Regions from separate parts of the Oceanobacillus sp. AG genome, predicted to be linked through region 2. Evidence: riboswitches for the same ligand, from Rfam matches in the RefSeq annotation. Region 2 holds a riboswitch; each other region holds the start of a gene.

Region 1 (2,272 bases), on a different contig from region 2:
ATCACCTTTCTTCTCATCGTAGAAATCTTCTAGAGAGAAGCCCATCACCTCACGAACTTCATGAGGGTCAAATAAATACCAGTCTCCTCTGTTCTCCACTTGTTCCATAAATAAGTCTGGCATACTTACCCCTGTGTAGATATCATGGGCTCGTAATCTTTCGTCCCCATTATTTAGCTTCAAATCAAGAAATTCCTCAATATCGCGATGCCATACATCTAAATAAACCGAAATTGCACCTTTTCTAGTACCAAGCTGATCAACACTTACCGCCGTGTTATTTAACTGTTTAATCCATGGTACAACCCCACTAGACATCCCTTTAAATCCTCTAATTGAACTGCCCCTCGCTCGGACTTTACCCATGTAAACCCCAATTCCACCGCCATTTTTCGACAGTTGGGCAACATCGCTATTACTATCATAAATGCCTTCTAAACTATCATTTACCGTATCGATAAAACAACTCGACAATTGCCCGTGACTCTTCCCTGCATTAGCCAATGTTGGTGTCGCAACCGTCATATATAAATTACTCAGCGCCCAGTATGCTTCTAGAACGTGCTTCGTGCGACCCTCAGCTGGTTCTTCTTGCATAAGATGCATCGCAATAACCATCCAGCGCTCTTGTGGCAATTCATAGATATTCTTTTCATGATCCATTGCAAGATAACGAGTTGCCAATGTATAAATGCCAGGGTACGTAAATAATAAATCCCTTTCCTGTTCAAGTGACTCACCAAAATAATCAATTTCCTCTTTCGTGTAGCTTGAAAGAAGATTAGTAGAATAAATTCCTTTATCGGTCAATTGTTTTAATAAATCGTAGAAGGGACCATACGAAAGAGAAGCGTCATAACCCCTATTTTCTGCAGCCTTTTGATAGAGTTCATGCAAATAAATTCGTGTAGCAAAATAAGTCCAGTCTGGTGATACTTCGTCTATATTTTCAAGGGCATGGTTAATTAGAGCATCATAAAATTCATCCCTCATTTGGTCAGAATTCCAGAGTCCTTCCACTTTTTCTTTATATTTTTCGGTTTGAATATTTAATCCCTTGGCCCATTCATCAATTAATTCAATCCCTTTAGAACTTTTAGTTTGACTCATTGTTTGCATTTTATTTCCTCCCTTTATGTAAACACATTAAAAAAACCGTTCATTTTCGGGATGAACGGCAGGAAAAAACGACAAAATGCATAAAAAAATACACACTTCTTATCGTTTTACCTTTCTTACACCCCGAAGAAACAAAACTTGCAAGTTATGGCAGGTCTCCTGGCTTGTGCTTCTTCCTACTATAGCCCTTCCCATATCGTCACCTAACAGCAAGCGATATAGTGGTTTACTAATTCGTCCACACGTACAGTTGCGGGGGCAGCTCCAGCTTTTAACTGGATTCCCTTTTAAACAGTTATCTTGTCACCATTACTTATATACTACATTTAGTATTAAATTGCCTTGTCAAGCACTATATATTGAATTCTATCATAGAGTATACCCGTTTTCAACAATTAATAACTTACGAAAAGGTTCCGTTAGCTGAAGGAAAATTTACTCAAATGTTACAGACCGTTAATACGTGCTAAATTTAAATATTAAATTTCTTTATGCGATATTGAAGGCTCTGTCTGCTTATACCTAGAATCTTTGCAGCTTGTGTTATATTATAGTTATTTTCTAAAAGTGTTCGTTTAATATATTCCTTTTCCAACTGTTCCATTCTAACTCGCAGCTTTCTCGAATGAAAATCGTTTATAGGGGGACTATCCTTGCTGTTTCTATCATTGTCTCTCTTATATTTATTATGGTTTCGAAAACGAGTGGGTAAATGATGAACTTGAATTTCCTTTTCTTCAACTACTAGATTCATCGCACCTTCAATAGTATGCTCTAACTCCCTTACATTCCCTGGCCAGTCGTGTTCATAGAGTAATTCTTTTGCTTCCTCACTAACATTCTTTATATTCATTTGAAAAAGTGTATTGTATTTATGAATGAATTCCGTCGTTAAAGGCATAATATCTATTTTTCTTTCACGCAAAGGGGGGATGAATAAAGTTACGACACTCAAACGATAAAATAAATCTTTTCTTATTCGATTTTCCATAATCATATCGGCAGGGTCTTCATTAATCGTTGCGATAATACGAACGTCCACCTTTTTATCCTTTGTATCCCCTATTCTTCTTACTGTTCTTTCTTGCAGCACTCTCAAGAGTTTTGCTTGAAGGGAAGCGTCTAAAGAATTAATCTCGTCAAGTAACAAAGT
Region 2 (2,272 bases):
CTATTGCACGGGACATTGAACATGGAAATGGAATTACACAGGGAATATGCAGCCCGCTTTGGTATTACAAGTGAAGAACTCGAGGACACAGAGCCATCAGCTACGATGACTGCTTATACAAGCTATATGCTGAATGTCTCCCAGCTTGGCGGTGTAGAGAATGCGATTGCATCTGTGCTGGCGTGTGCATGGAGCTATAACTATATTGGAAAAGAATTAGCGAAAAACCCAGAGTCATTAGAGCATGAGTTTTACGGTAATTGGATTCAAATGTATTCATCGGTAGAATTCACCGAGCTCGCCGAAAACTGCCAGAAGTTAATTAACGATTACGCAGCAGGCAAATCTGAAAAAGAGTTACAAGCGCTTGAAGATATTGTTGTAAAAACAAGTAAATTTGAATACATGTTCTGGGAAATGGCAGAGAATATGGAGATGTGGCCGATCTAAGAGAGTAATGGGGGGAGTGCTTGTCGCTCCCCCTAATTTTGTTAAGCGGTTTATTCACTTTTTTTCTTATCTTTCTTTGAATCACTTGATGGCATTTTCAACCCTGTAAACGGATTGATTTCATATGACATATCCCGATCATGCTCTTTCTCTGTTTTACTTACATTTTTACTTAATGCAACAAAATACCAAACAAAGGGTACTGCGACAATGAGCAATATAAGTCTTGGAATCCAGTCGCTCAACAGATCACTCCTCTTTTAAAGTTAGCGAATATTGTAATGATTATTTCTAATTATTCATTATTACGTTCCACATTTGCTATATGTTTATGTTTCGTTTTTAATAAACTTCCATTAACATTGCTAATTTAAACAATCTATACTATGCTTGATACAATACTTAGCTTTTTATGGAAAATAACTACATACGATAAGACCCGTAATCATGGTGTCTAAGGAGACTTAATAGGGAATCTGGTGTGAAACCAGAACTGTACCCGCAACTGTAAATGCTGACGAAATAAGTAAATCCACTGTCTTGGACGGGAAGGAATTAGAGTAGGAGGAAGCATAAGTCAGGAGACCTGCCATTATTATGAAAGTTATCTTCTTCGGGAGCTGGGAAGGTATAATGAGGTTTATTCTGACTTTTAACGGTAAAAGATTACTGTTTTATTGAGGATGCTATCTTTATTATGCCCATCAGTTTTGATGGGTTTTTTCATTTCCTTAAAAACTCTCCCGAAGTCTCTTAAGCGGTCACTTCAAAGAACAGAGAAGAGGTTATGAAATGGAAGAAAAATTACCAGCGACAATTTCGAGAACAATTCAGACGAAGCTTGTTTTACCTCCGGATACAAACCATATGGGAACAATTTTTGGAGGAACTGTTTTAGCATCAATTGACGAAATAGCGGCGATTGCTGCTATGAAGCATAGCGGGAGTGTGGTGGTCACGGCATCGATCGATACGGTGAATTTTCTCTCAACTGCTAAGGCGGGTGACATATTAAAATTGGAGGCGGTCGTCGTCTCTACGGGCAGAACCTCGATGGAAGTGTATGTGAAAGTGGAATGCCAGCATTTGGATACAGGCGAAATAACAACGACGACTACTGCAATTCTGACGATGGTTGCAATTAATAGTGAAGGAATTCCAACCAAAGTGAGTGGCGTGATTCCGGAAACGGAGGAGGAGAAGCGTCTGTTTCAAAGTGCGCAAATAAGGAAAAGTCGACGGATGCAGATACGGGAGTATTCAGAGGGCAGGTAAGAAGGAATCCTGCCTCTTTCTCATTATACATGAAACTATAAAATAAAAATGCTGTGATAACTTAGGTATCCGGGGCTAGCCACGTCCGGCTCCAGTGCCCAGCGACTATCAAACTTCACACTCCTCCAATCGATAAAGAAGACTTGTCGAGCGGTCTTTGTGAGGCTTAGTCGCCCTTATACCCCTGTGGTGAAAGTCAACATCAACTCAAAACTAAAGGAGGGCCGTTTAAAAACGGGCTAAAGCCCAACTCACGTCTACCCCTAAAGGGGCATGTTTCCTTTATCTCATTCCGGAGTGCTCCAGTTTGTACGTTGCTACGACGCACAGGATGTGCTAGTGCAGGTGTTGCGACAGGACGTCGCGTTTTTAACCTGCAAGGGCGCTTGCGCCTTTGTTTTCATCATTTAACTATTTCCCTTCCTGCGCCCCGCAAACTTCACCAAGATCACATAAGCAACAGAAGCAGCAAGCGCAGCAGTAAGCAATGGTAGCCCAAATGAATTGCTGCCTGTAATAACGGTTTTCTGGGAGAGGCCAGCACTCA
Region 3 (2,272 bases), on a different contig from region 2:
AACTGCCGTTTATTTTCCCATTCCAGAGTTACATCTCCTCACAAGGGAAAGCAACCGCCGTTTATTTTCCCAATCCAGCGCTCCATCTCCTCTCAAGGGAAAGTCACCGCCGTTTATTTTCCCATTCCAGAGCACCATCTCCTCCGGGAAAGTAACTGCCGTTTATTTTCCCATTCCAGCGCTTCATCTCCTCTCAAGGTAAAATAACCGCCGTTTATTTTCCCATTCCAGAGCACCATCTCCTCCCAAGGGAAAGTCACCACCGTTTATTTTCCCAATCCAGCGCTCCATCTCCTCTCAAGGGAAAGTCACCGCCGTTTATTTTCCCATTCCAGAGCACCATCTCCTCCCAAGGTAAAGTAACCGCCGTTTATTTTCCCATTCCAGAGCACCATCTCCTCCCAAGGTAAAGTAACTGCCGTTTATTTTCCCAATCCAGCGCTTCATCTTATCTCAAGGTAAAGTAACCGCCGTTTATTTTCCCATTCCAGAGCACCATCTCCTCCCAAGGTAAAGTAACCGCCGTTTATTTTCCCAATCCAGCGCTCTATCTCCTCTCAAGGTAAAATAACCGCCGTTTATTTTCCCAATCCAGCGCACCATCTTCTCCCAAAGGAAAGTAACCGCCGTTTATTTTCCCAATCCAGCGCTCCATCTTAGTCAAGGGAAAGCAACCGCCGTTTATTTTCCCAATCCAGCGCTCCATCTCCTCCCAAGGGAAAGCAACCGCCGTTTATTTTCCCAATCCAGCGCTCGATCTCCTCTCAAGGGAAAGTCACCGCCGTTTATTTTCCCAATCCAGCGCTCCATCTCCTCTCAAGGGAAAGTCACCGCCGTTTATTTTCCCATCCCAGCGTTCCATCTCCTCTCAAGGGAAAGTCACCGCCGTTTATTTTCCCTACATCGCATTCCGCTCCTTCGAATGGGAAAACACCCAGAATGCAGTTTGCTGAGGAATGGTAGAATCCTTCTTCCATTCATTCAATATCCTCGATAGAAAAAGTTAAATAAGATATTGATTTGCCTTCTTGCCCGGGCAAGAATAAAAAGATGACTTTCACATGAAAAAGGTGTACGATATGATATAGATTCATTTGATAAAATGAAATGCAATAGAAATAGGTGGATTCGATTGTTGAATTCTTAAAAGGGAAGTTGGTGTAAGTCCAACGCGGTCCCGCCACTGTATGTGCGAACGAGCTGTAAATACCACTGTGCGTTAAATGCATGGGAAGGTGCAGCGGAGTGATGAGCATGAGCCAGGAGACCTGCCTATTCTGTAACGCCAGCACTACGAGGATAGTCAGGTGATGGGTCTATATGGATGTATACCTATTTACTGAAGCATCTTCACACTGTGTGGGATGCTTTTTTTAATGAATTTTATTATTGGAGGAATGGAAATGAAAAGATTATGGCAGGGTTTGCTGCTCGCGTTCTTACTTAGTCTGCTAGTTGCTTGCGGACAAGGCGCGACAGACAATGAAGATGCAACTGGAAATACAGGTAAAGAAGAAACAACTGAAGAAGAGTCAACGAACGGTGATCATTATCCACTGACACTCACAGATGCAATAGATAATGAAATAAAGCTTGAGGAAGAACCGGAGCGGATTGTTTCATTGATCCCGAGCAATACGGAAATTACATTTGCTTTAGGACAAGGGGATAAGGTAGTCGGTGTGTCGGATCATGATAATTATCCGGAAGAAGTACAGGAAATTGAAAAAATTGGCGGCATGGAATTGAATGTGGAACTGATCCTTAGCCTTGACCCGGATATTGTCCTCGCCCATGAATTAGGGGTGAGCAGTGCGCAGGAAGCATTCGAACAACTTGAAACTGCAGGTATACCAGTATTCGTCGTTCAAGATGCACAGGATATTGCGAGCACTTACGAGACGATTGAAACCATTGGACAAGTTATCGGTTCTAAAAAAGAGGCAGAAGAACTGATTGCGGAAATGGAAGCAGAATTTAAAGAGATTCGTGAGCTGACATCTGAGATAGCTGAGGAAGATATACGGACAGTTTTCTTTGAAAATTCTCCTGCACCGGATATTTATACAGCAGGTCAGCATACGTTTATTCATGAGCTGTTGGAAATGATTCATGCTGAAAATGCCGCTGGTCAGCATGAAGGATGGCTCGCGCTTGATCCAGAGGAAATCATTGAACTGAATCCGGATGTCATCATCACTTCCTACGGTGCATATATTGAAAATCCAGAAGAAGAGGTTCTTTCGCGAAATGGTTTTGATGTAGTTGAAGC

Evidence for each region. A riboswitch is a leader RNA that binds a small molecule or an ion and turns the genes downstream of it on or off. The one in region 2 is predicted to bind cobalamin.
Region 1: it holds a riboswitch for cobalamin, as region 2 does, so the genes downstream of both, GN217_RS15195 (ribonucleoside-diphosphate reductase subunit alpha) here and GN217_RS07945 (acyl-CoA thioesterase) in region 2, are expected to answer to the same signal.
Region 3: it holds a riboswitch for cobalamin, as region 2 does, so the genes downstream of both, GN217_RS10110 (ABC transporter substrate-binding protein) here and GN217_RS07945 (acyl-CoA thioesterase) in region 2, are expected to answer to the same signal.

The regions. Positions count from the first base shown of each region.
Region 1 covers NZ_WOWT01000031.1:16,111-18,382, reverse strand. The annotation lists gene GN217_RS15195 (ribonucleoside-diphosphate reductase subunit alpha) at 1-1,119, opposite strand, end outside; cobalamin riboswitch at 1,252-1,445, opposite strand; gene GN217_RS15190 (sigma-54 interaction domain-containing protein) at 1,592-2,272, opposite strand, start outside.
Region 2 covers NZ_WOWT01000012.1:21,604-23,875, forward strand. The annotation lists gene tenA (thiaminase II) at 1-450, shown strand, start outside; gene GN217_RS07940 (hypothetical protein) at 501-695, opposite strand; cobalamin riboswitch at 882-1,058, shown strand; gene GN217_RS07945 (acyl-CoA thioesterase) at 1,243-1,725, shown strand; gene GN217_RS07950 (hypothetical protein) at 2,133-2,272, opposite strand, start outside.
Region 3 covers NZ_WOWT01000016.1:67,018-69,289, reverse strand. The annotation lists gene GN217_RS10115 (hypothetical protein) at 548-706, opposite strand; cobalamin riboswitch at 1,104-1,290, shown strand; gene GN217_RS10110 (ABC transporter substrate-binding protein) at 1,404-2,272, shown strand, end outside.